DNA from 3 places in the Savagea faecisuis genome. Region 2 is predicted to be linked to each of the others. Evidence: riboswitches for the same ligand, from Rfam matches in the RefSeq annotation. Region 2 holds a riboswitch; each other region holds the start of a gene.
The links. Region 2 has a riboswitch for magnesium ahead of ACFQ0V_RS04375 (GNAT family N-acetyltransferase). Riboswitches for the same ligand answer to the same signal wherever they lie in the genome.
Positions count from the first base shown of each region.

Region 1: another riboswitch for magnesium. It lies ahead of ACFQ0V_RS04965 (MgtC/SapB family protein); the one in region 2 lies ahead of ACFQ0V_RS04375 (GNAT family N-acetyltransferase).
Region 3: another riboswitch for magnesium. It lies ahead of mgtE (magnesium transporter); the one in region 2 lies ahead of ACFQ0V_RS04375 (GNAT family N-acetyltransferase).

Region 1 is NZ_JBHTJF010000022.1:31,632-42,650, forward strand. Features, by position in the region: gene ACFQ0V_RS04920 (DUF2269 family protein) at 5-442, opposite strand; gene ACFQ0V_RS04925 (FixH family protein) at 442-1,146, opposite strand; gene ACFQ0V_RS04930 (response regulator transcription factor) at 1,293-1,967, shown strand; gene ACFQ0V_RS04935 (sensor histidine kinase) at 1,970-3,367, shown strand; gene ACFQ0V_RS04940 (SCO family protein) at 3,364-3,924, shown strand; gene ACFQ0V_RS04945 (pyridoxal phosphate-dependent aminotransferase) at 3,965-5,128, opposite strand; gene pepF (oligoendopeptidase F) at 5,219-7,030, opposite strand; gene ACFQ0V_RS04955 (DUF4870 domain-containing protein) at 7,173-7,484, shown strand; gene ACFQ0V_RS04960 (CBS domain-containing protein) at 7,526-8,356, opposite strand; gene ACFQ0V_RS04965 (MgtC/SapB family protein) at 8,368-9,078, opposite strand; M-box (ykoK) riboswitch at 9,182-9,345, opposite strand; gene ACFQ0V_RS04970 (PH domain-containing protein) at 9,390-10,883, opposite strand; gene ACFQ0V_RS04975 (PH domain-containing protein) at 10,883-11,019, opposite strand, start outside.
Region 2 is NZ_JBHTJF010000019.1:41,431-52,449, reverse strand. Features, by position in the region: gene ACFQ0V_RS04405 (TMEM164-related integral membrane acyltransferase) at 143-877, opposite strand; gene ACFQ0V_RS04400 (glycosyltransferase family 2 protein) at 1,006-1,398, opposite strand; gene ACFQ0V_RS04395 (malate synthase) at 1,910-2,752, shown strand; gene ACFQ0V_RS04390 (Na/Pi cotransporter family protein) at 2,804-4,438, opposite strand; gene ACFQ0V_RS04385 (TSUP family transporter) at 4,541-5,308, opposite strand; gene thiD (bifunctional hydroxymethylpyrimidine kinase/phosphomethylpyrimidine kinase) at 5,411-6,241, opposite strand; M-box (ykoK) riboswitch at 6,549-6,712, shown strand; gene ACFQ0V_RS04375 (GNAT family N-acetyltransferase) at 6,911-7,498, shown strand; gene ACFQ0V_RS04370 (hypothetical protein) at 8,386-8,670, shown strand; gene ACFQ0V_RS04365 (sodium:solute symporter family transporter) at 8,672-10,321, shown strand; gene ACFQ0V_RS04360 (YIP1 family protein) at 10,394-10,966, shown strand.
Region 3 is NZ_JBHTJF010000022.1:43,373-54,391, forward strand. Features, by position in the region: gene ACFQ0V_RS04980 (isochorismatase family protein) at 1-247, shown strand, start outside; gene ACFQ0V_RS04985 (EamA family transporter) at 287-1,204, opposite strand; gene mgtE (magnesium transporter) at 1,378-2,358, opposite strand; M-box (ykoK) riboswitch at 2,608-2,771, opposite strand; gene ACFQ0V_RS04995 (hypothetical protein) at 2,938-3,117, shown strand; gene ACFQ0V_RS05000 (hypothetical protein) at 3,268-3,675, shown strand; gene ACFQ0V_RS05005 (glutathione ABC transporter substrate-binding protein) at 3,715-5,316, opposite strand; gene ACFQ0V_RS05010 (PLD nuclease N-terminal domain-containing protein) at 5,554-5,757, shown strand; tRNA gene ACFQ0V_RS05015 (tRNA-Val) at 6,316-6,388, opposite strand; gene ACFQ0V_RS05020 (acyl-CoA dehydrogenase family protein) at 6,617-7,786, shown strand; gene ACFQ0V_RS05025 (SLOG family protein) at 7,779-8,336, shown strand; gene ACFQ0V_RS05030 (GNAT family N-acetyltransferase) at 8,351-8,845, opposite strand; gene ACFQ0V_RS05035 (aldehyde dehydrogenase) at 8,980-10,353, shown strand; gene ACFQ0V_RS05040 (M42 family metallopeptidase) at 10,421-11,019, shown strand, end outside.

The DNA of each region.
Region 1 (11,019 bases), on a different contig from region 2:
TCCTTTAAAATGACCATAATACAGGTTTTGTCACCATGAGCCAAAGCATTGTGAGCATAATTCCGATATAGATCCACGTGACACGTCGCACGTTCGACCAAAGCTGTTTGTTCGTCCAGCGCTCTCGTTCGAACGCTTTCCACTGTCTCGAGTAAGCGGTCGCTAAAAAGAACGAACAGAGCAACATGACGAGCACAGTGAGGACGACCCAAGACGTATGCCAAGGGTAAGGGCCAAATAAAATTAAAAGGACGCCTGTCGTGACGACGAGATGTCCGCCGTGCATGACGACCCAGACCGCTTTTTGAATCGGCACGATAATCGCATCGCTTTGATCGATTCGCTCACGTTCCGCATAGCGTAAAAGCGGGAAAATCATAAATAGTGGTCCAGTCGCTAAAATGGCTGAAACGATGTGCAAAAAGATAAATGTTTTATACATTAGCGCACATTGATCGTCTGCATCGCTCGGAATGTCGCATCTTCTACCGGGACGACGACTTCCAATTTAGCGAAACCAGCTTGTTGGAATGTATAGTTGGCACGATATTCACCGCGCTCTTCATTCGTCACTTCCAACTCAACAGGTTCTGCATCATCAAAATGTAAAATGAACGTCGCAGGTAATTCGTTTTTCGGGATTCCTTTTTCCGTAATGTGAACGATGAGCGTTTCTTCTTTTCCACTTTCAACATCATCGGTTTGGACGTAAGCAGCGTACGCTGTTTCTTCTACTTCTTCGTACTCTTTCCCTTCACCGACAATCACTTGTTTGACAGGCATATTGTGCATACCACGAGCAGTAACGTGAATTTGTACGTTCATGACGCTCTTTTCACCGAAAGTGTAGTCGAGCGTGTAAATTCCATCACCTTCTGGTACAGCTTCGATCATTTCACTTTCTAATTTATTCGTCTCTTCCCAAATTTCATAAATAACTTCGTCCGCATCATCGACAGTTTCATCACCTTGTGTGACGACAGTGCGTAATGTGATTGTTTCACCTGCTTCGACTCGCTCAGGTGTTTGCAAGTCGACTTCGATAATTTCAGGAATGAAGTCTTCTTCCACTACCTCTTTTGAATCATTTGAACAAGCGACTAAAACGATCGTAAGTAGCGCGAATAACCAACTTAATTTTCTCAAACAAATTCCTCCGATTTTAAATATTTTCATGATACGATAGTAACATGAACAAACGTTTCCTTCGTGAAGTCTGTTTCACACCAGCTTCACATTTTTTTGTGAAAATCGTAATATCGTAACAAAATTTGAAAGACGAGGTGTCTAATTTGAAACGTTACACAATTATGATTATAGACGATGAAGCGCAAATGAGAAAACTCATTCGCACTTTTTTAGAAAAAGAAGGGTATACCGTTGTAGAAGCGACGGATGGGGCACATGCATTATCGCTCGTTGAAAAATTTTCACCCCATTTGTTCATCGTCGATGTAATGATGCCTTACATGGATGGTTTCACGTTCGCAAGCGAAGTGAAAAACATCGCGGACATTCCGCTCATCTTCCTTTCGGCAAAAGGAGAAGAATGGGATAAAATTCAAGGGTTAAAATTAGGGGGAGACGACTATATCGTCAAGCCGTTTTTACCAGGCGAACTGTTAGCGCGTGTCGAGTCAGTATTGCGTCGTTCTTACAATGATAAGCCGACGACGGATACGTTAAAAGTAGGGCCGATCGTCATCGATAACGATGCGCACACGGTCACATTAAATGGAGAGCCTCTTTCCCTTACTTTGAAAGAGTTCGGTGTGCTTAACATTTTAGCGAAAAATAAAGGACGCGTCTATTCGCGTGAGCAATTGCTTCACCTCGTATGGGGAGAAGATCATCAAAGTAGCGAACGAACGGTGGATACGCATATTAAAACGCTCCGTTTAAAAATGGGGAGCGCTGGAAGTATGATTGAAACGGTTTGGGGAATTGGCTACAAGCTAGAAGGCTAATGATGAAAAAATTAAATTTAAGTCAAAAAATATTGCTCATGTTCGTCGTAAGCGTCGCATTTACGATTTTATTTTCCTTTTTCTTCATCCACTTTTTATACTCAGAACTTTATTTGAAAAGCATTGAAGAATCGCTCGTCTATCAAGGACAACGGACAGCTTCTCATTACCATTACGGCGATTTAAGTGACGATATTATCGAGAAAATCCAATGGTTCAACGTCATTTCAGAATATGAAGTTATTGCGGTAGACGATTTAGAACAGTTATCGACGTATTTTCCTTATCAAATTAACTACGAAAATTTAATCGACGATGAAGATCGCGAACAGTTAGAAAAAGGGACGTATGTCGTGAAAAATGGATATGTCGAAGAATTGGACCGTGAAATATTAGGAGCGATTTTCCCGATTAAAATGGAAGAAGGACTCGTCGGATTTATTTACATGTACATCCCATTAGCGACGATTCAAGTCGTCTTCCAGCAAAGTATTCCGCTACTCGCATTTGTCGGGACGCTGTTTTTCTTGCTTTTATTTTTAATCGTCAATCGCGTTTGGATATCGATGTTCGAGCCGCTCAGACAGCTTCAAGTGTTGTCGAAAGAAGTGTCGAAAGGGAATTATTCGAGCCGTTTGCAACTTGATCGTGAAGATGAAGTAGGTCAACTCGCGAACGCATTTAACGCGATGAGTTTGTCGTTAGAAGAACAAGAGAAACGAAAAAAAGAGTTCACGTCGAATATCGTGCATGAAGTGCGAACACCGCTTACGTACATTAGCGGATACGCACATGCATTGGAGAGCAATATTTATGAATCGCCTGAAGAAGCGAAACAATATTTAGTGACGATTCAAAAAGAGACCGAACGTTTAAATAAATTGATGACGGATTTAGTCGAGTTAAATCATCTTCAAGAAGATATGTATACGTTGGAGAAACAGCCGATTGCGCTCGCGCAATTGTTGTTAGATACGCTCGAACTATTTTCGATTCATATTGCGCAAAAAGGATTGACATTACAGACGAATATCGATGAAGATATCATTATGTCTGGAGATGCGCAACGTTTGCAACAAGTGTTTTACAATACGTTAGACAACGCCATTAAATATTCGGCGGAAGATGGCGTATTGAAAGTGTCATTACAAGAAGATGAGCATCATGTCACGTATCGTGTAACGAATGGCGGCGTGACGATCTCACAAGAAGATATACATCGAATTGGCGAACGCTTTTTCCGCACGGATAAGGCAAGGACACGGACGACGGGAGGCACTGGACTTGGATTATCAATCGTTAAAGAAATTGTACGTCTCCACAATGGAACGTTCGAAATTACGAGTTCTCCTAAAGTAGGAACGACGGTAACGATTGAGTTTGAGGAGGGAGAAGCGTGAACAAATTCGCGTGGGGAGTAGTCATTAGTTTATCGCTCATTCTCGTTGGCTGTGCGCCACCGGAAGATGGGCATCAAATTCAACCATTTACGTACGTCGATCAGCACGATCAACCGTTCGGAATGGAGCAATTAGAAGGGAAGATATGGGTGGCAGATTTCGTCTTTACGAACTGTACGACCGTCTGTCCCCCCATGTCTGCTGAGATGGTAAAATTGCAAAAACGAGCGAAAGAAGAAGGACTCGATATCGAGTTCGTTTCGTTCACGGTAGATCCGACGATCGACACGCCTGCTGTTTTGAAACAATATGTCGAGGCGTTCACGGATGATCCATCGAACTGGCATGCGATTACAGGATATACACAGGAAGAAATCGAACGGTTTGCGAGAGAAAGTTTCCGCACGATCGTTCAAAAACCCGACCATTCAGATCAAGTGATTCATAGTGTCAGTTTCTTTTTAGTGAACCGACAAGGAAAAATTATGGATGAGTACAACTATATGGATGAAACGTATGCGGACCGCATGTTTGAACGGATTCATCAATTACGCTAAAAAACGAAGTCCCTCCTCGCGAGGAGACTTCGTTTTTTGTTTAAAACAATTGAAGTTTAGCGATGCGTTGCACAGCTTCGACGAGTCGTTCTTCACTTTCAAGAAGTCCGACGCGCACAAATCCTTCACCATATGTTCCGAAGCCGTGCCCTGGTGCTACAGCGACATGTGCTTCTTTTAATAAAAGGTCTGCGAATGATTCGCTCGTATGAGGAGCGGGAACGGGTAACCAAGCGAAAAATGACGCTTCTGGCGCGTGAACATTCCAACCGATGTCTTGACAAGCTTGAACGAATGCATTGCGTCGCGATTCGTACATGGCGACGAGTTCGTCTACGGCAGATTGGTCTTCACCTAGCGCTTCGATAGCTGCATGTTGAATGGCAGGGAAAATATCGATAAATAAATGGTCTTGTAGCGTATGAATCGCTTCAATCATTTGTGCATTGCCGACCGCAAATCCGACACGCCATCCTGCCATATTAAATGTTTTCGACATCGAATATGTTTCGATCCCGACGTCTTTCGCTCCGTCCGCTTGTAAAAAGCTCACTGGTTTTTTACCGTCGAAGCCGATACCTCCGTAAGCGAAATCGTGGACGACCATAATGTCGCGAGCTTTCGAAAATTCGACAGTCTCTTCAAAGAACGAGAGCGGTGCGACAGCTGCTGTCGGATTGCTCGGGTAGTTTAAATACATCATTTTAGCCGCTTCTTTCACTCGTTCAGGAAGCGAAGCATAATCGGGTAAAAATTGATTTTTTTCAAGGAGTGGCATCGTTTCTAATGTCGCATTGACGAGATGGACCCCAGATAAGTAGTCAGGATAACCTGGGTCTGGTAATAAAATCGTTTCCCCTTCATTTAGTAGAGCGAACGGAATTTCAACGAGTCCTGTTTTCGTCCCGTATAAAACAGCTACTTCTGTTTCAGGATCGAGCGTGACGTCGTATTCTCTTTTGTAAAACTTAGCGACGGCTTCCTTTAATTCAGGGAGTGCTCGGAAAGGCGAGTATCCGTGATTTTCAGGAACGTCTACTGCCCGTTTTAACGCTTCGACGATATGGGGAGGAGTCGGTTGATCAGGATTGCCTCGTCCGAGTAAAATGACGTCATGTCCTGCTTCAATTTGTTCGGCCACTTTGCCGACGAGTGTGGAAAAGAAATGTTCTGGTAATTGTTGTAATCGTTTCGATTGTTTCATAAAAGTCACCTGCTTTTTTAGTTTGACCAAAGTATACAGACAATTGTTGAAAACGACAATGAGGAACGAAAAATTCGTTCCTCACATTCATTAAGCTTGTTCGATTTCGTCTGTTAATGTGATCAGTTCATCAATCAATGAACCGATAAATTGAATCGTTTCACGAAGTGGCGCATCTGTCGTAATGTCGACTTTTGCCATTTGTGCGAGTTGTGCAGGTGTTTTCGTTCCACCAGCACGCAAGACGTTTAACCAATCTTCTACAGCCGGTTCGCCTTCTTTTAAAATACGTTGTGAAACAGCTGTCGAAATCGTTAATCCTGCGCTATATGTGTACGGGTATAAGCCCATGTAGTAGTGAGGTTGACGCATCCACGTGAGCGCCGCATCGTCATCGATGACGACATCGTCTCCCCAAAACTGTTGTAATGTTTCTTTTTTCAATTTATTGAGCAAGCTCGCGTTCACATTGTGACCTGTATCAACGAGTTCATACACTTTACGTTGGTAATGCGCTTCTAATAAATGCGTCACGAAGTTATGATAGTACGTGCGCGATACGATAGATGAGATGACCCAACGTTTAAATTGCGGATCAGTTGAATTTTTCAATAAATGATTCGCCATTAACATTTCGTTCATCGTAGACGGTGCTTCGATAAAGTAGAGAGAAGGGCGAGCGTTGAAATAGCTTTGATGTTGATGAGCCGTGTAAAAATGTCCCGCATGTCCGAGTTCGTGTGCGAGGACGAAAACATCTTCCATACTACCTGTCCAAGAAATTAAAATGTAAGGGTGACTGCCGTACGGGCTTGAACAAAATGCTCCCGTCGACTTTCCGATATTTTGTACGAAATCGATCCAACGTTCATCGTAAGCGCGCTCTAACATAGTGTGATAGTCGTCTCCCATAATCGAAAGCGCATCGAAAATGTACTGTTTCGACTGTTCGATTGAAACGGTTGGCTCATAGTTCGGGTCGAGCGGTACTTTTAAGTCAGCGAATGTCATTTGTTCAATGCCGTGAACACGCTGCAATAATTTTGCATATTTTCGCATATGCGGTGCTAATTCTTCCATAATGACATCGATTTGACGATTGTACATCGAGCGGTCGACTTGTTGGTCGAATAGTAAGTAGTCGATGACCGAATCGAATTTACGTAACGATGCTTCTGTTTTTTCACGTTGAATGTGCATATCGTATGTTTTCGCTGTCGTATGTTGGTAGTCGCGTAATTTATTTGAAAAGGCGCGGAACGCTTCTCGACGTTTTTCTAAGTTCGGATGGGAATCCCATACCCCTTCGAAAGAGACGTAGCTTAAAGGGAAAGATTCATCATTCACTTGGAACGGCTCGAACGTCATATCGACGAGTTTCGTCGTATTGTATAAGCTGTACGGTGAACTAAATGTTGAACCGAATGCTTTTAATGTTTTTTCGACTTCGGGATGAAGTTGATGAGGAATAAAGGCAATCACTTCATTTAAATACGTAGCGAGTGTCGGCTCTTGTTCAATCGCTTGTTGTAAAACGCTTTCTTCTAATGCCGCAAGTTCACTTTCGACGAATGATAATTGACTCGCAAGACGAGAAGCGAGTTGGCTGAAGCTGCTGGCACGCATTTGAGCTTCCGTATTCGTTTCATCGACACTTGAAGCGAGGCTCGCATATGCTCCGATTGGCACGAATTGCATGAGCACTTGTTCATACGCTTGAACGATTGTAACGACAGAAGAAGCATCCTTCATTTTTCCGACGTATTCATCGTGAAATGTTTGGACCGATTTTGTTAAACGTTCAATCGCTTCTTCGTATTCTTTTTCCGAAGCGAATAAATCTTGTAAATTCCACGTTTCTTCCAGTTTAACTTGGTCACGTGAGGGTAATTGTTGAACCATAATCTATTTCCTCCTTATTATTTCGAAATTCGAACTACTTGTAGTATACGAAAAAGTTTGAAAAGAAGTAAAGGAAAAATGAAACCAATTGAGAATCTATTCGTATATAAGATACAAAGTAAAAGAGAAAAGGGTGATCAACATGACTTCTCAAGATAAAGGAACAAGAATCATTTTACATTTAAGTGCACTGTTCGTACCGTTTTTAGGACCGCTCATCATTTATTTCGTACAAGACGACGCTTTAACGAAAAAACTCGCCGTACAAGCGATGATTTTTAACGCGATTATGTGGATATGTATCGCCGTTTCAACATTTTTCTCTTGGTTCATTATCGGGATTCCATTTTTAATTTTCTTCGGAATTGTAGAAATTGCAGTACCGATTATTGGCGCGATTAAAACGATGAACGACGAAGTGTATCAATATCCAATCGTCAAACATTTCCTCTAATAAAAACGTCCGACTCTTTTTAAGGAGCGGACGTTTTTTTATTACAGTAAAGCGGAGAAAAGGCGCGTGAAAGAAAAGCGCGGTTTCGTCTGCTTTTTGCTTTCTTCGTTAACGTCAACAATGTCATCGACGGTAATGATACCGATCAGTTCATTCGTCATCGACACGACAGGAAGCAATAGTAAGTCATGTTCGAAAATCGCTTCGACGGCGAGTTGTTGATGGACGTGTGGATGTAAGGCAATGACTTGTTTTTTCATGACGGAATGAAGCGGTGTCGCACCATCTTTAATGACGAGTAATTCGCGCAAAGAGAGGACACCCATCAATTTATTATCGTCATTGACGACGAAAAGGTAATAGATCGATTCCGCGTCTTTCGCGACGTTACGAATATGTTGTAACGCTTCATCCGCTGTTGCGTTTTCTGAAATGGAGACGAATTCCGTCGTCATGATAGAGCCGACCGAGTCTTCGTCATACGATAAAATCTCTTCCAATTGCGCTCGTTTTTTCTCAGGAAGCAATGTGTAAAAGGATTCACGCTCTTCTGGGCTCACTTGTTCAAGCAATGTGACGAATTCGTCTGTTCGCAGTTGTTTGAACATTTTAGAACGTAATTCTTTATCGAGTTCTTCGACGATGATCGCTTGATGCTCAATCGATAGTTTCCCGAAAATTTGAGAGACGAGATCGCTCGAGACAATTCCGTAAAAAAGCTGGCGACGTTCTCTCGTTAGTTCTTTAAAGTACTTTAATTGATAGTGTAATGGCAATTGCTCAAAGTCGACGAGAAATTGTGAAGGGCTTTCTTTTAAATAAATGGTTAAGTAATATGTATACTCCTCCCAGTTTTTAATTGTTAAATTCATTGGAATACCTCCTATAAACGTTCGATTTTCACACCGATGACGTCATCGATTTTTTTAAACATGTAGTAAATTTCGGTCGTATATTCATCTTCAGGTGCGGAGAGCACGAGATTAATTTTTTGTTGACCGTTTTCGATATCTTGAATCCGCATTTTTCGGACTGTTAAATCTTTGCTCATATTGCCTGCTAAACTCGTCGTTTTTCCTTCGATTGATTGTAGTAATTCAGTCATCTTTGAATTAGGATTCATAATGATTTGTACCGCAATTTCACGTTCACGCAATCGTTTCGGGCCGAATCGTTTCACGATGAACGGTAAGACGTTTACGGATAAAATGAATAAAATAACAGCGAATGTCGCTTCTAAGTAAAGGCCAACGCCTACTGCAATTCCGAGTCCGGAAGCAGACCAAATGAGTGCGGCACTCGTCAATCCTGAAATGACATCATTCGTGCGACGCAAAATAACACCAGCACCTAAAAAGCCGACTCCACTCACAATTTGAGCAGTGAGGCGCATCGGATCCATATTGCGGAAAGTAGGTGTTGCATAAGTCAAAAAGGATTGAATCGATACAATCGTAATGAGACAGCTCGCGACGCTAATAATCATCGACGTTTTCATGCCGAGTGGTTTATGTTTGAGCTGTCGATCGAGTCCGATGAAGAAACCGAGTATGAGGGCGAAAAATAATTTGAAAATCATTTCGTAATGCGTCATCTTGCATAACCTCCTTTCTAAAAAACAAAAAACATCCCTCCGAAGAAGGATGTTACATGACATAGTGACTGAATCGCTAAAAAAGCGAATCAGAAAACAGATTCCATAACCTCCTTCGTAGAGCTTTAGCACTGTATGACATAGGCGAAAACCAGCTACATTAAAAACGACCTTAGCTCGATCGTTCCTGCTGACCCGTTGGCGTCTTTAGACGTTTCTGGGCAGTAGCTTATCTTCATACAGGAGCCTCACCTAACGAGGGCTTGTGCATTGAAGCACATCTAATAATATACCAAAGAATACCATCAATGTCAACTTTCAAGAGTTTCTACTTGACGGTTTGCATACCAATGGATAAATGTTTCCGCAAAGTCTGTCGGAACATCTTGAATCGTATGAACGTGAATCGGTTTTGAACGGTTCGTCATGACGACGGTGCAAAGTCCGAACATTTTTTGAAAAGCGGAACGTTTCACTTCAATTTCGATAATTAAGTCTCGTTTCGTTATAAATGTTTCGGTCGTCCAAGCACCTGTTTTTAATATGATATGTTCACCGTCGATTTGGTATCGTGTAAATATATATTCAAGTAGGCGTCCTGCGTACGTAAGGAATAGCGCGAGCGCTCCCCACCAGTAGCTTTTACCCCAAAAGTGGATGATGATAAACACGATAATTGCAAAAATCGGCAAGCGGATCAGTTTCATCCAAAGAGAGCTTTTCGGTAATTTTTCTAATGTCGGTTGAATGGCAAATTGGGGTAAAATATCAGCTAGTAATGATGCTGATTTTTTTACGGGCAAGAAAGGGTAAAGGGAATTTGCTTCTTGTTCGATGTCTCCTATTTTACCGACACTAATTAATTTAATTTGGGAAAGTTTAAGCAATCGTTTTAAAAATGTTTGTTCGATTTGAATCCCTTGTACATTTTTCTTTTTCATCGTGAACGATTGTTCCGAGAAAATACCTCGTTGAATATAGACGCGTTCATCGTCTGATTCAATCATAAAGCGTCCGAAACGGAAGTACGTAATAATGAGTCCGAATACAAGTGAAATAAGTAAAAGAGCGATAGAAGCTGCAGTAATGAGTAACCAATTCCCACTGAATAAATCGACCCAACGACTCGCTTGATCTTCTAATTTGAATAAGTCGATCGTTTTAAAAAATAATGTCGCTAAAATTGGGATGAGGGCGAAAAAGCTGAGCGATGCGAATGTCGCTCGAACGGTATCGCGCTCTGTCGGTTCGAAATGAAGTGTACGCTGTTCTTTCGAAGTGAATTCGATAGCCGGTTCGCTTGCCTCACTTAATCGCATATCCCACTGTGCGCTAGGTAGTTGAGGACCGAATGGAACTTGTTTTCGTTTAGCGTGTAATTTGCGCTCGATTTCTGTCGCTTCTTCAGGACGAATCGCATCGAGTTCAATGGAAGCATCGTCACCGGTTGCGCCTGTTTCGAGCGTCAATGTCGTTAAACCGAGTATTTTATGAAGCGCGGACGTTTTTCGTTGAATGTTTTGAATCCGATCATAATCGATCGTTTGTCTCGTTTTCGAAAAAATGCCATGTTTTAAGACGACTTGTTCTTCTTCAAAACGATACGTCGTCGTCCGCCACGTTAATATCGCTTCAATGATGCTCCAAACGATGAAAAATAGCGCCACGTAGCGAGCGATTGTCCACAATAACGCATCATTGTTAAAGTTGAAAACAAAAATAAGAAGGAGCGGGAAAAACCAACTTTTAAAAAAGGAAGCAATTTGAAGAATGACTGATAAAAAATGAAAGCGTCTATTTTCCATTACACTTCCACTTCCTTCACTTTAGCGTAGTGGGCAATTTCCTCTCGTAAACGTAATGCTTCATCTTCGGGGAGACCTGGAATTGTATGTTCTGAGCCCATCGTGCCGATGCGCAATGTGTATAATCCGTATTTGC
Region 2 (11,019 bases):
GAAGATATATGATTTTGTAGAAAGTGATGGGAGAGAAGGGGAAAATGTCTTTTTTCTTTTAATACTATTCAATTGAAAGCGATAACAAAGGAAATTGAAATGATAAAAAAAGTTCCGATTTTTGTTAAAAAAGGAGCGAATGTTAAATTTCTCGAAATAGCTTATTCATCATTTTTGTTTTTTGTACGACTTTATACAAGAGGTTGACAAGGAAAAATAGTGAAAACATCATAATCACGAGAATGGGTACATGATAAGGATAAGCAGGAATATTGCTTAAAAACGGTGTCGGCGGTGCGGTGCGTAAATAAGCGTAATTGCTGCCGAGCCATTCATTAATGAAGAGAATGCTTAAAAAATAAATAGCGCTATATTGATACGTTTTGAAAAGATGCGCTTGATTCGGTTTGTAGTCGTGAATGACGGCTAAAAACACAGTTCCAATTAACAAAGCAGCATGCCCTAAGAAAAATTGAATAAACATGACATTCGGAAAGCCTAAGCCATTCGTGTCAGGAGAGAGAAGTGCCAGAAAAGCGCCGATTATTCCCCAATAAAACGTAAAATGAAACAATTTAGTATTCCATTTAAACAATAAGAATAGAACAAACAAAGTATTAATACGACAAGGATAAAGCGGTAGAGCGTCTACTGGACCAAAGGCATTGTGGGCAATGTACCAGGAATATAATAAAAATTGTTGAATGATAATCGTTACGATAAGCGAAACGCGAATCGTTTTTTCATAACGAAACGCAATTTGCGGACGAATGACGAATAATCCAGCAAGTAAAAAAATAAGCAAGAGTAAAGAAAGATGCTCGATCGACAAAATGGCGAATGTCGGCGCCTCTGAATAATACATAGAATGAATCATCAGCATTGGCCTCCTCATAAAAGTGTTTGTTTACTATACGATAAAAATTGAGAAAAGTTGTCAAAAAAGATAAGAATTAAGGATAACTTAAGATAAAAAACGAGCCCTCGATAAGAGATGCTCGTTTTTTACATAAAGGTTATTTTTTTATTTTCCGACTTAGCGACAACCTGGTCATATCCTTCTTCCCAAGCAGTGATTAATTCAGGTATGAGAGACGGCGGATGTTGTAAATCCCCGTCCATTAAAATAGCAGCATCGTATTCGCAATGTTTAAGGCCTGCAAGTAAAGCAGCTTCTTTCCCAAAATTACGAGAGAAATTAATAAAATGAACATATTTCTTTTGTGCGTGAAGTTGTTCTAATGTTTCTTTCGTATGATCTGAACTTCCATCGTTAACAAAAATATATTGAAATGAAAGGGAAGAAATTTTATGCGTCACGTCGTCTAAAACGTGGACGACACGTGTAATATTTTCCTGTTCATTGTAGACAGGAATAATAATGGCGATTTTTTTCATGTTTTTTCCTCAATTTCCTAAAATGATAATATATTGTCATTTCCACTTTTATGAATAGTTAAACTCACCTCTTCATCTTCTGTTGTATGAATAACCAAAATGTCCCCACCTATATTACGAAATAGAGAGCTATAAGTTTTCAAATAGTAACAAAGTGTTGTCGTGTCATTTCATATTTTGATTTTGCTTTAGTTAGATAGTATACGATGAATTAGAAGAAAAACATCGAAAATCCTTAATTTTTTATGAATAATTCATTGTAAATGATTCAAAAAGTAATTAATTATACTATAGGTGATAAGTGATAGTCAATGATTGAACTTGATTTTTTGTTACATATATGTTACGATAAATAAACAGAGACTACAGGATTAAAAGATCGTGCTCAATTTCTTTTTTCGAGAATTTGTGTGCGATTTTTTATATGTATAAAGAGATTAGAGTGGAACGTTCTCGACATGCGATTTTGAAAGAGAACGATGACACAAACTGATAAAGGGAGAGTGGAATTGTGAATTTAATTGATGAAACAGTGACGCATAAAGTTTTTGGTGAAGGACAAATTGTCGAGCAAGATGAGAAAACAATTACCGTAAACTTTGATGAGGATGTTAAAAAATTCGTATATCCGGATGCTTTCAAATCATTTATCATGTTGCAAGATCGTGATTTATCAGAACGTTTAGAAGAGACTTTAAAGAAAATGAGAGCGGAAGAAGCTAGATTAGAAGAAAAGCGAGAAAAAGAATTTGAACAAAAAATGATTCAACAACAATTGCGCGCTCGTTTGAAAAATGAAAATGTGCATGAAAGTTCTCAAATTGTTTTCTGGTTGAATGAAGAAGATGATGAAAACATTTTTGAAGATTGGACAGTTTTCACAGGAACAGTGCAAAGTGGTAAGAAAAAAGGAGAACCGAATCGCGCAGCTCGTTTACGTCCGAATAGTATGGCTGTTTTGACGAAACGCGACGCGAAAGAACAAGAAGCTGACCGTAAAATTGTCGGTCTGTTTATGGTGAGTGAAACATTTATCGGAAGTTCCAACGAAGATGGCTTCATCCCTTCTCATGAACTGTTTAAAATTGAATTAACAGAAGAAGAGTCTGAACAAATGTTGTTTTGGAATTACTATATGAATCCACGCTCGCCGAAACGAATGGCATGGAATTCAGGACGTTATCGTTATTTCGATAATGTTTGGGGCGCTCAAATTTTGCGAGACGTTTTAAATTTACGTCAAGATGAGGAAGAGCAAGAACGTTTAGAGGCCTTTTTTGACTATTACTGTCATTTAAATTTATTGGACCGTGAGACGATTCCAGCGGCGAACGGTTCATTACTCCAACAATAAATAATGGAAAAAAAGAAGGTTTGCGTGATAAAATGCAAACCTTCTTTTTTATTATAAGCGCTTTCCGAGTACGACTTCTGCCAAGTTTACCGCATGGTCACCGCTACGTTCTAAGTTCGATAAAATATCGACGTACACCATACCAGCTTCCAACGTACAAGAACCTTCACGCAATCGATCGATATGTGTTTTACGGTAACGATATTCCATTTGATCAATCGCAACTTCTTGTTCAACAACTTGACGTGCAAGATCTAAATTATTCGTTTGAAGAGCTTCAATCGCTTTCGTAATCGTTTCAATTGTTAAAGAGAACATCTTTTCCATTTCAGCCATCGCTTCGTCAGTAATTCCATTTTTATTTGTATTGTGCAAACTTTTTGTTAAGCCGACAATATTGTCACAATGGTCACCGATTCGTTCGATATCCCGGATGCTATCTAGTAATAATGCGTGTTTATGGGAGTCGCTCTCTGAAATGCGCATCGTGGAAATTTCAACGAGGTAGGACGTAATTTCACGGTCCAAATGGTTGATGGCGTCTTCTAATTGCTTCGCGAGTTCAGCATGCGACTCCTCGCCCGTTTGTACGTATAAAAGAGCTTCTTGCATCCCTTGAACTGCAAATTCTCCTGTGCGCACAACTTCTGCTTTTGCTTGCCCAATCGCAACAGCAGGAGATTCTTGAATGAATAAAGGATCTAAATGTTTCGGCTGATACTCAATCGTCACATCTTTTCCAGGAATTAATTTCGTGACGATCATTGCCCAAACGCCGATTAACGGAAATTGAATGATCGTATTCGCAACGTTGAATGAACCGTGAGCGAATGCGATTTGCATTTTTTCTTCCAGTGCGAGTAGTGCTGCCAACCATTCGACATACATCGTAAAAGGCACGAGTAAAATTAAAAAGATAACGGTCCCAAACAAGTTAAACAGTACGTGGACTGCCGCAGCACGACGCGCAGTAATCGATGCTCCTAGAGCAGCTAAAATTGCCGTGATTGTCGTCCCAATATTATCTCCGAATAAAATCGGTAGAGCGGCTTGCAAGTCGACGAGGCCTTCCGCATACAATCCTTGTAATATCCCGACTGTCGCACTAGAACTTTGGACGATCAATGTAAAGATTGTACCGGCGATGACACCGAGAATCGGATTATCACTCATCGACAATGTAAACTCTGCAAAAGCATCGAGTGAGCGTAACGGTTTCATTCCGCTGCTCATCATTTCAAGTCCTAAAAAAAGTCCACCGAACCCGAACATCACTTCCCCGAAGTTTTTCACTTTATCTTTTTTAAAGAAAAAAATGAGAAACGATCCGACAGCCATAATCGGAAGGGCGTAGGTGCCGACATCTAATCCGATGATGAATGCGGTGACCGTCGTTCCGATATTCGCACCCATAATGACACCTATTGCTTGACGTAATGTCATAAACCCCGCGCTAACGAGTCCGACCGTAATGACGGTTGTTCCTGAACTCGATTGAATGAGCACGGTGACGATAATTCCGACGAGCACACCCATAAACGGATTCGTCGTAAACTTATCTAAAATGCTTCGTAACCGGTCACCCGCTGCTTTTTGAAGCGCATCCCCCATAAACTGAATGGCGAATAAAAAAATACCGAGCCCACCTAAAAATTGAAAAATAATCCCTTGCCACTCGACTTCCACGATACGAATTCACTCCTCGATTCAAAGATACATTTAGTATAGAGGGCGGAATAGAAAAGGGAAGAGACGTTACAACAACTTTACATAACTGTTACAAAGTCTTCATAGTGAAGAAATATAATCCCACGATTGTTTCGCGAGTAAAGAGACGGTGACGACGATAAATAAAATTCGAACGTAACCGCTCCCACGTTTCATCGCAAAGCGAGATCCTACGATGGAACCGACGATTTGTGCAGCTCCCATAATGAGCCCGTAAACGAACAACACTTCCCCAAGCATCATAAACATGAGGAGCGCTGCGAAGTTACTCCCAAAATTTAACACTTTTGCATTGCCTGCTGCTTGTAAAAAGTCAAAGCCGCGCCACAATAATGCAAACATGAGGAACGAACCTGTACCAGGCCCTAAAAATCCATCATAAAATCCGATAAACGCGATAATTCCAGCGAATAAGAGGGCAGTACTTGTCGAAAAATGTTTCATTTGAGTGACACTACCCCAATCTTTTTTCATGAGTGTGTATACCGCGATAATTGCGAGCATAATGAGCATGAGTGGCTTCAAGACGTTCGGATCGAAAAAGGAAACGGTATAAGCACCAAGCATAGCACCGAAGAAAGAGAGAGGAAACAAGATTTCACATCGAGATGCCCTCCCTGAGCGTAAAAACATGAAACTGCTCGTAAAGGAGCCGATGGAACTTGCTAATTTATTCGTCGCAAGTGCCGCAGTTGGCGAAATGCCTGTAAAGAAAAGAGCAGGTAATGTAATGAGTCCACCTCCGCCGACGACTGAGTCGACGAACGCTGCTAAAAATCCGAAAACAATTAAAATGAGTAAAATGGTGAGATTTAAATCTTCTAACAATATGTTTCGCCTCGCTTTCTGTTTCCATTATAACGAATTTTCACACCATAAAATGATAAAAGTGCGCAAACTCAATGAATCGTTGAGCGTGCGCACTTGATGTTAGTCGAGTGGACGAATTGTCACTTCAGGAAGCGCGTGATGACGAGCTGCCCCGTGCATGACAGGTCCGACATATTCATTTAATTTCCAACCGTTTTGAATGGCTGCTGCGACGAATGCTTTCGCTTGAACGACCGCTTCTTGAACAGCGAGGCCGTTCGCTAAGTTTGCAGTAATCGCTGCTGCGAATGTACATCCTGCCCCATGATTGTAGTGAGAATCGATGACGTCGCTTTCTAATACGTAAAATGCCTCACCATCATAAAATAAATCTGTCGCTTTTTCAGTAGGGAGTGAACGTCCTCCTTTAATGACGACGGTTTGCGGTCCGTGAGCATGAATGCGTTTTGCTGCTTCTTTCATCTCTTCAACCGTTTTTGGCGTTTTCCTGCCCGCTAGCTGTCCCGCTTCAAATAAGTTCGGTGTCGTAACCATCGCATGTGGGAGTAAGTATTGAATCATCGCATCGGTATTTCCAGGGTTGAGCACTTCATCTTCCCCTTTACATACCATGACAGGATCGATGACTACTTTTGAAGTTCCAGACTGTTGGATCGCTTCCCCTGCGATTTGAATAACTTCTTCTGTCGCTAACATTCCTGTTTTCATCGCGTCGATCCCTGTAGAGAGCGCTGTTTTAATTTGAGCTTGTAAAACATCCGTCGGCAATGAGTATACACCGTGTGCCCAATATTTTTCTGGATCCATCGTTACGACGACAGTGAGCGCAGTCATACCGTAAGTTCCATGTTCTTGGAATGTTTTTAAATCGGCTTGAATTCCAGCGCCGCCTGACGTATCTGAGCCAGCAATCGTTAAAGTTTTCTTCATATTTTATACACTTCTTTCTCGTTGGAATGAAATGAACAAATTATACATCGTAACAGAAAAAACGACTAGAGTCAGTTCATTTTGAATCGATAAGGTCAGAATTTACATACAACTAACAATCAGAATTATCTGTCAATATAAAGTAGTTAAAATGAGCACAAATAACTATATAAAATAGGTCTAAAGTGCATTGTTGAAATGTTGGAATCGATGTAAATTTAGATTGTTCCAAGTGAACGAAACAAGTTTAAAAAATAAAAAATTGGGCATAGACAAATAACGGTCTTATGCCGCTAACAACATAAAATACAAACCTCGTTAGGTGAGGCTCCTGTATGGAGATACGCTGCTACCCAGAAACGTCTACAGACGCCAATGGGTTAGCAAAAACAATCGATTTAAGGTTGTTTTTAATGTAGCTGGATTCGTCCTATGCCATACAGTGCTAAAGCTCAACGATTGAGGGTTGATCTTAGAAATGTCTATGAGACATTTTAAATTCGACGTGCCTTCAATTGTGGAGGTGCGTTTTTTGTTGTTCGAAAGGAGGGGTGAACATGAGGGATAATTCAGAACTGCCGGCCAGTAGGTCCAACCATCATACAAACAACAATCAAATACAATGTGTGAGTGAGGAAGTACCTCTGTTCACACCGGGAGGTTATCATTATGCTCAAAAAACGTATCCTCAATCATTTCGAACAACAGTGCCTTTACGAAATGATGAGCCATCCTGAAGTGTTACCATTCGTTCGCCACAAAGCGTATTCATTGGAAGAGTTCACAAATGTGAATCGTGAAACAATCGAAGCAGAACTTCGTGGCGAGCTCATTTCACGTGTCATTTTAGACGCGTATGAGCAACCAGCAGGAACAATTAATTTATTCGATATTCATGGTACGAGCGGCTTTTTAGCAACTTGGCTCGGCAAAGAATTTCAAGGTAAAGGATTAAACCAAATGGCAAAATCCGAATTTTTATATGAAGTATTTACAACGACATCAATCGATACAGTATATATGTGCATCCGTAATGAAAACATTCGCTCACAACGCGCAGCGATGAAATTACCTTACGTTTCACAAGCGACAGCAACAAGCTGGGCACATTTTGAAACAGTGCGCAAAGACTACGCACAATTTCAACTACTTCAAGTGAATCGAGAAGATTTTTTACGCTACAACGAACAAGTTGTTCCATTTATCGCAGCAGAAGCTATGGAAGTTGCGCCGATGTTAGTCGCAACAGAGGGGTAAGCGTATGGATCATCCAATACAAAGATATGAAAATCCGTAAATATGGAGAGAATATACTCCATCATTTACGGATTTTTATTTTTTTAAAAATTATTTTTCCTATTTTAAAAAGTTTAATAGGAGATAAATATAATATCAAATCGACTTATCATATATGAAATCAAAGAACACTCTATACATAGTTGTCTAAATGAGAGAAAAAAGAAATGAAAACGAGCAATTGGACAATTGTCTAATGAAATATGTAAAAAAACAGTGTAAGTCGTAAAAAAATCCGTTAATTTTTGTAGAAAGTAAACAAAGTTGTGTATTTCAGTTAGACGAAACGAACAAAATAACAAAAAGTTGTCGGACTAGTTTATCGAGTTAAAAAACGACATGTTTAAAAAAGATGTCTATAATATAAATTTGTGTATAAAAGTGTCTGAAATTTTATGGTCGATCAATGTTTTTTTAGGAAAGGAAATGGAATAAAAAGTATAAAAAAGTATTTGACAACATTTTAGTAGTGAGGTATATTTCACTCATATTAGCAGCGTATTTGCTATTTCAAGCAGAAAAAACAGCTCTTGCATTATTTTAGAATGTGTTGTAAATTCAAGTTGTCATGCGAGATTAAAGGTTTTTTCGCTGTTAGCGATAGACTCCAGTATTCTTTAATGACTGTCTAGACATAATAAAGGGAAGTGTCGACAGAAAAGGATCTGGAGAGTAGATAGAGGAGGGTAGTTATAATGAGAAAGTAATAAGTTCACATTTATTTGTAAGCGCTTTCTATTTGTGTTGGGGAACATAAATGAGAGGAGAAGGTCGATTGGGGAATGGGCACTTCTTTTCTTCTTTGGAAGGTGAAACGCTACAAATGAGATAAAAGGGGGAAATAGAATATGAATGCGTATCAAAAAGAAGTGTGGTTCACGATTATTATGTCAGCTATCTTTTTAGTAGTAGGTCACTCTGGTTTATTGTTTGCGATGTTTCCAACAGACGCGATGCTCTTCGGGTTTCCAGTGATGTATATCGTCCCGATTTTGTCTGGTTGGTTCGGCGTTTTAATTTTAACGATTATTGCGGGAGCAATTGGGAATAAAATTGACGAAGCGATCGAACGTGAAAATGAGATGAAACGAGCGGAAGCAGCGGAAAAGAAATCGTCGGAAGGAGTGAACTAATATGGGGGAAAATGGATGGCAGCTTGAAAATCCGATTATCGGGATTGTCGTTGTAGCTTTAACGTTTTTATTATTCTATGTCGTTAGTTATATTTCCAACCGTTCGAGTAAATCGGTAGAAGATTTATATGCAGCAGGCGGGGGCGTCGGTGCATTTACGAACGGATTAGCGATGGCTTCTACTTATATGAGTATCGCGACGTTTTTAGGAGTTACAGGTCTTATTCTTAATATGAAAGTTCCATTCGTTATTATGTGGATTCAATTAATTTTAGCGATTCCTTTAATTACAATTATTTACGGAACCTCTTTACGACGTATGGGTGCATTTACACCGACTCACTTTATTCGTGAACGTTACGGAATTCGAGCATCGATCGTCGCAGCACTCTTTATGATTTTAGTTCAAATTATGTACGCTTTAGGTCAGATGATCGGAATTGCAGTAGCGTTTGAAACATTGCTTGGAATTCCGTACTTTGTCGGACTTGTCGCAGGTGGTTTACTCGTCATCGGGTTCGTTACAATCGGTGGAATGTCTGGAGCGACGAATAACGCGGCGATTCAAATGGTCATTATTACATTAATGTTCGTCGTGCCACTCGGTGCTATTATGAAAGCGATGGGTGGATCGGGTTGGTATTTCCCACCACTTCTATATGCAGACATGGTACCGACGATGTTGGAAGCAGTTCCGAACTTCTTTGACTATCAATATTCTGTGAAATGGTATTTCGCTATTATTCCAGCATTGACATTCGGATCACTCGGCTTACCGCACTTAGCGATGCGTGTGTATACGGCATCTAGCCTTCAAAGTGCGCGTAAAGCGATGGTTTGGTTCGCATTAGTATTAGGAGTCGTATTCTCGGCGACATATGCGATGGGGTTCGCAGGTGTTTACTTTACAGAAACGACAGGTAATCCAATTTCTGTAGAAGATGCAGATAAATTAACGATTATTTTGAACCTTGTGTATAACTCAGAATGGGTGACAGCACTCGTTATTGCGGGAGCTGTATCAGCAGGGCTTTCTACTTTAAGTGGAAACTTAATTGCGATTGGGGCACTCATTTCACAAGATATCGTTTCGACATTGCGTCCGCATTTAGCGAATAAATCAAAAGTACGTCTCGGTTATATTTCGATCGCACTCGGTGGTGTTGTCAGTGTCGTCTTAGCATTTAACCCACCTGATTTCTTAGTCGTTAGTATTTTATGGGCGTTCGGATTGGCAGCCGTAACGAACGCACCACTTATCGTTACAGGAGTTTGGTGGAAAGAGGCGAATAAATTCGGTGCGATGTCTGCCGCAATTATCGGTGGAATCGTCTACATCGTCGTATCACCGTTCGTCTTCCCTTCAATCGTCATTAGTGGCCATGCGATGACGGATGGTTTAGGGTTGTCGGGGGCGATGTTTACCGTACCGATCAGTTTCACTTTATTAATCGTCGTGTCATACGTTACGAACCGTATGCCAGGACTTCAAAAATATTTAACGAAAACTGAAGATGCGGAGTTAATTGAACGTATTCACGGCTGGGAAACAGTTAACCCAGCGCGCTACAATAGTATGGTAGCTGCGGTGATTATCGTTGTCGGAAGTATTGCGGTGTTCGCATGGGCGATCATGCCTTGGAACTTATAATGAAAATGGAGAAATTCGGTGATTGCACATCATCGAATTCTCCTTTTCTTCTATTAAAAGGAGGCGGAAACAATGAACTCACTCCAAACGATTAAAAGAAGTTTATTTTTAGATAAAGAAGCGATGGCGCAATTTAGCCAATCTGAAAAAATGGGAAAGTGGAGCATTTTCCTTATCGGATTGCTCGGAGCTATATACGGAGGGCTTTCCATTTATCAAAATCTCGAAACTGTACAGGCGTTAGAATCACCGTTATTGCGCACGGTTTTAATGCCGCTACTGCTCGTAGGTGTCGGTGTTATTACGGTATGGCTAACGGTATTTGTTTTTTCTTTATTGCTTTGGGCAGCTGCGCGTGGGTTTGGCGGAGCGGGCATTTTACGCATCATTCGTCGCGTGACGAGCATAGCTCTTTTGCCGGCAGCATTTGCGATGCCAGCGTTCATTACATTTACGAGTGGCGGGACGTTAACGATGCTTCATATCGGATTAGCGCTCGTAGCTCTCATTTGGATTTATTTACTTTGTGTTAAGGCGTTGGAAGCGACTCAACAATTCGAAACGAAAAAAGCGTATATTGCAGTTCTCATTATGTTTGTTTTCTTTACGAGTATTTATTACATTATATTGCCACCCGTTGCTTGATCTCTTGCCGACGAACGTTGCGAACGTTCGTTTTTTTATTTGTCTAAAATTGT
Region 3 (11,019 bases), on a different contig from region 2:
TGTACTTGCTGGCATTGAGTCGCATATTTGTGTATACCAAACTGCGCTCTCTTTGAAACGCGAAGGGTATGATGTCGCGGTTGTCGAAGATGCTGTGTCGTCACGCTATGCAGAAGATAAAGAGCGTGCGATGAGCATGTTGCGTCATGAAGGAGTGAAAATCGTCGGGGTGGAAACGATTTTATACGAGTTGTTGCAACGAGCAGGAACGGCTGAATTTAAACAAATTTTGCAATATGTGAAATAAAAGAAGCACTCATCCGTATGTAGGGTGAGTGCTTTCCTATTATAATTCTTCGGCAATTCCGAGTGCGATAATACCGATCATCACAGCAGCGATAAGCGCATACTGTTTTTTCGATAATACTTCTTTTAAGAAAATACGCGATAATAAGACGGAGAAAATACCGCTTGATGCGATGAGTGGCGCTGCAATCATCGCATTACCTGCCATCGCGAACACGTAGAAAAATTGTCCAGCTGTTTCAAGTAAAGCGGCAATTCCACGGTCTTTTTGCTTGAAGATTTTGAAGTCTTCTTTTTTAATGAACTTCAAATATAAATAGACGAGAATCGCACAAATGAGGAAGGTGAATTCGTAAGCGAGCAATGCATTATCTTCACTCATCCATTGTTTTTTATCTAAGTAAACACCGTCTAAAAACGAGCCGACTCCGTCGATTAAAGCGTATAAAATCGGGAAAGTGATCGCTAAAAATCCGAGTTTATATTTAGGGTCAAATGTTTCCCCGCTCTGTAACATAATTTCGTGATCATGCGTTTGTTCGTAACGAGCGAGCATAATGACCCCCGCTGTTACGATGACGATACCGAAAATTTCAAGTGCTGAAATAGATGTTGGGAAAAATATCATTAATAAAATCGCTGTAATAGCCCCAGCCGAGTTTTGAACGGGAGCGGCGATCGATAGCTCGATATAACGCAAGCCGACAAAACCTAATGTCATCGATAAAATATACATGAACGATACAGGGAAATATAACACCATATTCCATACATCGAATGTAATGCCTTTAATGAGCATATAAGAAACGGCATGAATCCCCATGACAAAACCGATCATGACGACGATTTTTAAGTGACTCGTCGGGTCTCCAGGGTCAGAACCTTTCTTATAATATAAATTAGCTGCGCCCCAAGCGAATGCTGTGAGAACCGCAAAGATGAACCACATCGTCGACATACCTCCTATAAATCAGTCTATAGAGACTCAAATTGTAGCGCGAGTTGCGCCCAAAATATTGTATAATTCAAAAGAGAATCTGTCAAAATGAAGAAAAAGTGTACGAAGCGCATGAAAGCCCTTCGTACACTGACTTATTTATAAGAGGGTAAACGATAAGTCCGAATCTTTTTTTATAGAGATAATAATGTGCTTGCGATTGAGAAGTAAATGAGTACTCCGACGATATCTGCAATTGACGTGATGAGTGGAGCACTAGCTGTTGCTGGGTCTAAGTTTAATTTGCGGAAGATGAACGGTAAGCTCATTCCGATTAAGCTGCCGACGATGACGACTGCGACCATCGTTAATGCGATGACTAATGCAATTTCAGGTCCACCGCGGAACATACCAACGCCTGCAACTGCTGCTGCCATCGTCACACCGAGTAAAATAGAAACTGAAATTTCTTTCGTGAACATTTTCAACCAATCGGTCATGCGAACTTGTCCAACTGCCATCGCACGAATGACGAGTGTCGACGCCTGACTACCTGCGTTACCGCCACTATCTACGAGGAGAGGAAGGAAGAAGACGAGTGCAATATTTGCTTCGATAACATCCTCGAAATGGGCGATTCCAGCACCTGAAAAGACGTTCATAAAGACGAGTACGACGAGCCAAACGATACGTTTGCGATATAAAGTTGTCACTTTCGCATCTTTTAAGCTCACTTCTAAAGAAGAGACGGGTGCCATTTTGTGGAAGTCTTCCGTCGCTTCTTGTTCCATAACATCTAAAATATCTTCGACGTGAACGACACCGACAACTTGACGAAACTCGTTCACGACAGGCATTGAAACGAAATCGCATTTTTGGAAAATTTTCGCTGCTTTCTCTTGGTCGAGATCCGTCGGTAACGATTTGACATTCGTCGTCATAACAGAATTCAATGGGAGTTCGCCACTCGCGCTTAAAAGTTCACGTAATGACATGACACCTTTTAACATCCCGTCTTGATCCGTCACATATAAGTAATGAATATTCGTTTTATTTTCTACGTTGTCGCGGACGTATTGCACCGCTTGTTCGACGGTAAAGCTTTCTTGGAGCGTTAAATAAGCGCGATCCATTAAGCTTCCTGTCGTTTCGAGTTTAAATTGTTTTTTCACCATTGCGTAAACCTCCTTACGCAATATCCACCGCAATGAAGGGGGCAAAATGGATATTGCTCCTAGTTAAAAACCTGAATACTTTGAATACTCTGAACCTAAACCTACAACTCGGAATGTCCATTCCACCACCTCCATTGATCATTTTTGAATCGAAAAAGGACACCCCTCGTCCGAAGAAGGGTGTCCTAAAAAAAGCATACGTTAATAAACGAGCGAATGCGTCGTCATTTATTAAAAATAGGAATATTTAAAACGCCTCCTTCATAGAGCTTTAGCACTGTATGACATAGTAAAGTTACAGCTACATTAAAAACGACCTTAACTCGATCGTTCCTGCTGACCCGTTGGCGTCTTTGGACGTTTCTGGGCAGTAGCATATCTTCATACAGGAGCCTCACCTAACGAGGAACTGTTATTTAGTTTCAATCACAGCTACAACCTTAGCAACGAAAAAAATAATTGTCAACACCATTTTTCATCAATTAAAAGGTTATGATTATATCGAAATAGTAAAAAGTGTGAAAAATTTGCAAATTTCTTATTCTCGCTTTAACCTATAAGGAAAGGGAGGGAATGCATGTGGCTACATTTATTGTGAATACAGGGAATCGTAAAGTTGTCCATCGTCAAGATGCGATTCAACCAGAATGTAAAGTGAATTTTATACACCCAAACAACATGGAAATGACCGATGAAGATTATGTAGAACTTTATCCGATGATTTATAAGCCATGTCCACATTGTTATCGCGACAAATAAAACAACCACGAACAAAAACTGTTCGTGGTTGTTATTTTGAGATAATGAATAAAGAGAAATAAAAATGATAAAATAAGTCTAAACGACTAAAGAAAGTTTCTGTTCAGTCGATGTAAAGTGAAAAGGAATTGGGAAAAAGGGGGAATTGTAGTGAGAATTCACGGTCTATATCCGACAAATTCGCCATATCGTTTGAGGAAAACAGAGCGAATTAAGGCGAGAGATGAGAGAGAAAAATCATTTAAAGTGACAGAAGAATATGATGATCGCGGGGAAAAAGATGAAAACGTCTGGCAAAAAGTAATAGCGCGTTACGATTTCACGTATGCTTTAGGGGAAGAAGTACATGAAGTTGCCGATGAGTTGTATGAGGCGCGACTTATTGAGAAGCCGATTTACTTACATCTCGTCTTCGAAGCGAAACAGAAGCGCACAGAGCGTTTAAATTGGATTGAACATTTCAAACAATTATCGACATCAGCACAATTGGCGAACCGTTTATTACAAGCGGAACAAAGTCGAACAGTCGCGCAATTATTACAGCGATTATCCGCATAAAAAATATCCAGCTCTATAAAAGGGCTGGATATTTTTGTATTATTTTTCGATTGTGACGTTGCGTAAGTTGTAAAGTGCAGTTCCGTCAATTTCGAAACCTTTTACTTTATTGCTGATGCCGACTAAGTGCTGAGGGTGTTGGATGAAGACGACTGGAGCATCTTCACGGATCAGTTCTTGTGCTTTTTTGTAAGCAGCGAGACGAACTTCAGGGTCCGCATTGTCGCGACCTTCATCTAAGTACTTATCGACTTCTTCGTTTTTGTAGAATGAACGGTTTCCTGGATCTCCGAAGTATGAAGAGTGGAAGAGTGAATACAATCCGTAGTCCGCATCTCCTGTCGGGTTACTCCATCCGAGCATGAACATATCGTGCTCGCCGTTCGCTGTTTTTTCTAAATATGCACCGAATTCCATCTGTTCGATTTCAACATCGATGTTAATTTCTTTTAACGTTGATTGTAAAAGGACTGCAACTTCCACGTTTTGTGGGTCTGTGTACGTCCATAACGTCGTTTTGAAGCCGTCTTCAAGTCCAGCTTCTTTCATTAATTCTTTCGCTTTATCGACATCTTTGTCAATCGCTGTTAAATCTTTATCGAAACCGAAAATGTCTGGTGATAAACCACCTGTTGCACGAACGCCGAAACCTTCGTACACTCCGTCAATAATTTCTTGTTGATCGAGCATATATGTGATTGCTTGACGTACTTTCACATTGTCGAACGGTTCTTTTTCTACGTTGAATCCGAGGTACGTAATACGTGTCGACGTTTGTTCTAACACGCTTGCGTAATCACTGTTGTTTAATGAAGCGACGTCTGTCGGTGGAATTGGAATGCTAATGTCGATTCCGCCGTTTTGAAGTTCTGCTTCACGTGTTGCTGCTTCTGGGATGACGGCGAATTTAACAGAGTCAATTTTCGCTTTCTCTCCCCAGTATTCGTCATAACGCTCTAATTTTACGTAGTCTCCTGTTTTCCACTTACTAAATTTGAATGGACCTGTACCGACTGGGTTGTTTGAAACGACAGAACCTGCCATTTTGCCTTCTTTCATCGCGGCATAATCTTCCTCGATGCTTTTCGGGCTCACGATACCTGCAGCTCCGTGTGATAAGTTCGATAATAATGGAGCGAATGGTGCGTCTGTTTTCATTTCAACGACCATATCTTCCGGTGTTGTTACTTCTGTGATCATTTCGAATAAAAATGCTGCTGATGCTGCGACTTCAGGATCGCGCACGCGGTCTAAGTTCGCTTTAATCGCTGCGGCATCTAATTTTTCTCCGTCATGGAATGTAACTCCATCACGAATTGTAAAGCGCCACGTTAATTCATCGACTTGTTCCCACTCTGTCGCAAGTCCACCTGTAATTTCAGATGTTTCTTCATCGCGGTACACGAGTGTTTCATAAATGCTCGCTTGCGCCGCTGCTGAAGGGACGTCGTTTGAACCGGCTGGGTCTAACGTGTTGACGTCGAGCAAGTTCCCGATGACGAGTTCTCCGCCTTCTGCGCTTTCTTCTGAATCTTGTCCTTCTTCTTTCGGCTTTTCTTCATTATCTGATCCGCCACTACATGCTGCAAGTACGAGCATAAGTGCACCGAACATAACGCCAAGCCACCACTGTTTCTTCATGTAATTCCCCCTAAACAATAATATTTTAAAATCATATCATAAAAATATCTGAAATTCTATAACAATATGAATGTTCTGTAAATTTTTTAAAAAATATCATATAAGTAGTAAATGAAGGAGTGCTACGCATTAATTTAACTAAAAATAAGTGGATTTTTTCAGTTATTTGGACTTTCATTGTTTAAAATAGAAGGAATGGTGGAAATGATGAATAAGGAAGAAAGAGGAGGATATAAAATGGCGAAACATAAAAAACAAAATACGATGATGAACAATGTAGTGAAAGCAGCGGAAACAGCGATTACGTTATACGCGGTTCAAGATGTTGCGAAGCAGAAAGAATTTAAAGTTGGGAATAAATTAATTTGGACACCAGTCGTCACATTCGGAAAATTCGTCGGACCGGCTGCTTACTTTTTGTTCGGTAAAAAAACAAAATAAAACATAGGGGAATTCCCCTTAAAGTATTAAGCAACCAGCTTTCGGTATTTTACCGGGGACTGGTTGTTTCGTTTAAGCTGAACTTGGGTCTTGTTCAAGATAGAACGTTTCAAACTTCCGGCAAGAATAAAACGATGTAATATGAGAGAAGTGAAAATCTAAAGTTAAAGAATGCCTATACTGTTCTTATGAGTATAGGCATTCATGTTTTAAAAATATTCTCATATTTAAGGATTCTTTCTTTATAAAAAACACCCCAGCCCTGCAAACGGTAGCGGGGAAAGGGTGTTGTGCGAGCTCATCCAGCCCTGCAAATGGCAGCGGGGAAAGAAGTCACTCGAATGAATAAAATTATATTTAAATTATAACTTAATTATAAAAAATTTCATAAAAACAATTAAAAACTTATCGGGAAACGCAAAATTTATCGGCTGATCTACACACGAAATGCACACGATGATAAAATTTTCCTTTTAATATCTATAAACTACCTTTTTGATATCGAATAAAAAAACCTTAAACGCTATTATATCAACGTTTAAGGCTCTTTTTAAAGTATGATTCCGACTGGGCTCGAACCAGCGACCTCTACCCTGTCAAGGTAGCGCTCTCCCAGCTGAGCTACGGAATCAAAGTTCTGGGATGGCTTCATCTGAAGCACAATTTATATATTAACACAGCTTTATTTAAAAGTAAACACCTAAATGAAAACAAAAGAAGAAAAATGTTGAAAAGCTTACATTGTTACATTTTAGTGAAAAAATTAAGAATGAAAGATGAATTTTATGATGAAAATACTACATGATGCTTCAATAATTATGGTATTGTAGGAAACGATTATATGAATTGAGGTGGCGAAATGTCAAAGAAAATGATGATGACGAATGAATTTCAACGCGAGTGGGTGGAACGTTTAGAAGCACAGACAGAAGCATTTAAAGAACATCGTGCAGAAAACGACCGCAATTCTTCATTCCCGAAACGTAACGTAGCACAATTAGTGGAAATGGGCTATACACGTCTTCCGATGGAGAAAGCACTCGGTGAGAATGACATGACGATGCGTGATTTCGTATCGTTTCAAGAGACGATCGGCGCGATGGATAGCGCAACAGCTTTGTCGATTGGTTGGCATCAAGGAATTTCAGGTGAGATTTTCGATAAAAAATTGTGGAACGATGAAATGACGCAGTTTTTAGCAGATGAAATTCGAAACGGTGCTCTCATTAACCGCGCATTGAGTGAGGCGGCGACAGGAAGCCCGACACGTGGTGGAAAGCCTGGAACAGTAGCAGTGCGTACGGATAATGGATGGAAAATTGACGGACGTAAATCGTTTACGACGATGTCTCCTGTCCTCACATATTTCCTCGTTTCTGCATGGGTTGAAGAAGAGCAACAGATCGGCACATTCCTCGTACCGAAAGCGGCGGAAGGTGTAACGGTCATTGAAACGTGGGATATGCTCGGTATGCGTGCTTCAGAAAGCCATGACTTATTGTTAGAAAACGTCGAAGTGTCGGATGCTTACTACGTAGAGCGCGATCCGAAAAGCCGTAACGATGCATTGAATCCGTGGTCACTCCACATTCCAGCATGTTACTTAGGTATCGCACAAGCGGCGCGTGATGAAGCGCTTCGTTTCGCTGTGACGTATCAACCGAATAGCATTAATACACCGATTTGCGAGTTACCGAATGTCCAACAACATATCGGGCAAATGGATATTGAACTGATGCAAATGCGTCATTTATTGTACGGAGTAGCAGATATTTTAGATGATGATGCACGTAAAGAAAATGTGACGACTGAAATGGCCGTTGCGAAATATACGGTGACAAACGGTGCGCTTTCTGTCGTAGATCGTGCGATGCGTTTAGTCGGTGCACGCAGTTTACAAATGTCAAACCCGCTTCAACAAATGTATCGCGACGTGCGCGCTGGGCTTCATAACCCACCGATGGACGATATGACGATTGCAAATACAGCAAAAGCGGCAATTGCGGAGATGAAAGACATACTTGGTTAAACGACTCGTCGTCACCGGATATCGTCCGCATGAACTCGGAATTTTTAACGAAACGCATCCAGGGGTTCCAATCATTAAAGAAGCATTGCGTCAACAGTTGTTAGCCCAACTCGATGAAGGGTTAGAATGGGTCATCGTGAGCGGCCAACTCGGTGTCGAAGCTTGGACGTGTGATGTCGTTCGTGAGTTGAAGGAAGAGTATACGCATTTAAAATATGCGGTACTCCTCCCGTTTCAAGGACAGGAAGAACGTTGGAATGAAACGAATAAAGCGAAGTTTGAAGAGATGGTGTTGAAGGCGGACTTTTCCACATATTTAACGAATCGACCGTATGCAGGACCGTGGCAATTTCAAAAGAAAGATGAGTTTTTATTCGAAAATTCGGACGGGATTTTATTCGTGTATGATGAAGAGAATGAAGGTTCTCCAAAATTTACAAAACGAGCGGCGGAACGATTTCAAGAACAGCATCCGTATGAACTGTTCGTCATCGATGCTTTTCAATTGCAGCTCATTCAAGAAGATATGCAACGAGAACAATGGGATTAAAAAAGATCGAAGCGTCATGCTTCGATCTTTTTTGTATATTTTTGCAAGCCGTTTTGCTCGGTCGATTGTTTTTCATATCCGAGTTTCGTTAAAAGATGGATGGACCGTTCGTTTTTTAAATCGACGAATGCGTATAAGTAATGGAGGTTAAAATAGAGCGACGCCATTTCTTCCAAAGCGTGTAACACTTCTGTTCCGAAGCCTAAACCCCAATGAGTTTTTCCAATCTCATATCCGATTTCCGCTTCGCCATCTTGGATCACATTGAAACCAGCGGAACCGATCGCTACTTGCATATCTTTTCTAAAAATCGTGTAGCGGGCTGCTTTTCGTTCATGCGTTAGTTCGGTAAGAAGCGTAATCATCTTTGTCGCTTCATCGATGGAATGCATCGGTTCGATATTCATAAATTGAACGACATCTCGATCTGCCCAAATCGGAAGCAAATGAATCGCATCACTCGGATGAATCGAAGATAGAAGAAGTCGTTTCGTTTGAAATGAGCGCACCATTTTTTCTCCTTTCTTGAAAAGAAAACATTCAAAAAGTATAGGCGAGAAGTGCAAAAATGTCAATGTTTCCTTTCGACGAATGACGCATAGAAGTGATACACTGAAGAGAAAGAAAAGAGAGGGGAATGACGATGGACGTACAAACGTATATTGCAGAACAACGTCACTATTTTGAGCGAGGATTAACGTACCCGATCGAGTTTCGGAAAAAGATGTTAATCCAATTAAAAGAGGCGATTCAACAACGAGAAGAACTCATTTTAGAAGCGCTCGAAAAAGACTTAGGGAAGTCGGCCTTTGAATCGTATGTGACAGAAATTGGTTTTGTTTTGGCGAGTATCGATTACACGATTAAACATTTAGATGAATGGCTCGAAGTTGAAACGGTGAAAACGCCGCTTTATTTACAAAAGGCGACGAGTTCGATTGTTCGAGATCCGTACGGTGTCGTTTTAATTATCGGCCCGTTTAACTATCCGTTCCAACTCGTGATGGAACCGCTCATTGGATCGATTGCAGGAGGGAATACGACGATTGTGAAACCTTCTGAACAAGCGCCAGAAACAGCGAAAGTCGTGGAGCAATTACTCGAATCAATTTATCCGCTTCAATATGTACGCGTCGTCCAAGGGGCTGTAAAAGAAACGGATGCGCTCATTCATGCCGACTTCGATAAAATCTTTTTCACAGGCAGTCAAAAAGTAGGGAAAATTGTCATGAAAGCCGCGGCAGAACGACTCGTGCCGGTCACGTTAGAACTCGGTGGAAAAAGCCCAGTCATCGTCGACGAAACAGCGAAAATCGATATCGCAGCAGAACGCATCATTTGGGGGAAATTTACGAATGTCGGGCAAACGTGTGTCGCACCCGACTATGTGCTCGTTCATGAGTCAAAAGCGGAGGCGCTGACGAAGGCACTGGAAAAAGTGCTCGTCCGCTTTTATGGGAAAGATCCACAGAAAAGTGAAGACTACGGGCGAATTGCGCAACCGCACCATTGGGAACGACTCGTCTCTTTACTCCGTGAAACGAAAGGTGAATTATTTGTAGGAGGAGCTGTCGACCGCGAGGACTTATACATCGCACCGACGATCGTAACGAATGTCACGCAACGTGATGCGCTCATGCGAGATGAATTGTTCGGTCCGATTTTGCCGATTTTAACGTATGAAACGTTAGAGGAGGCGGTACATCTTATTAGCTTGCGTGAAAAACCCCTCGCCGCGTACATGTTTAGTGAAGATGAACGAGCGATTCGTTACTTTACGACGTATACACAATTTGGAGGCGGTTGTATTAATGATACATTGTCGCATGTCGGCAATATTCATTTACCGTTCGGAGGTGTCGGACCATCCGGGATGGGACGTTACCACGGATATGCCAATATCGAGACGTTTACACATGCGAAATCGATGATGCGAAAAAGTACGACAATCGCACCGAAAATTGCGTACCCGCCTTATAAAGGAAAACTTCCGCTCGTCCGTTCTGTTTTAAAATAGAAGTGACGACTCGAAAAAATGAGCTTATAATAAGAAGATAGTGAAGAAAGGAGAGTTTGATGTGACGATGCAATTTGATCAACAGTGGACACTTCAAACATTACAACGTTTAGTCGAAATACCGAGCCCTTCTGGATATACGGAAGCGGTCATGGAGGAGATTGAACGTCAATTCGAAACATTTGGCGTTGAAACGAAACGTACGAACAAAGGAGCACTCATCGCAACATTACGAGGTCAAGACGATACGCGCCACCGTTTATTAACGGCGCATGTCGATACACTAGGCGCGATGGTGAAAGAAATAAAAAGTGACGGTCGTTTGAAATTAGCGATGGTAGGAGGATTCAATTGGAATGCCGTAGAAGGGGAATATTGTACGATTCATACAGAGTCAAAAACGTATACCGGTACAATTTTAATGCATGAAGCGAGCGTTCACGTTTACCGGAATTCTGGCACGTTGCCGCGCGATGAGCAACATATCGAAGTTCGGATCGACGCGCGCACGACGAATGCGGAAGAAACGCGAGAGCTCGGTATCGAAGTAGGCGATTTCGTCTCATTCGATCCGCGTTTTCAACTGACGGATAACGGCTTCGTAAAATCGCGTCATCTCGACGATAAGGCGAGTGTTTCGTTACTGCTTGCGCTCGTTAAACAAGT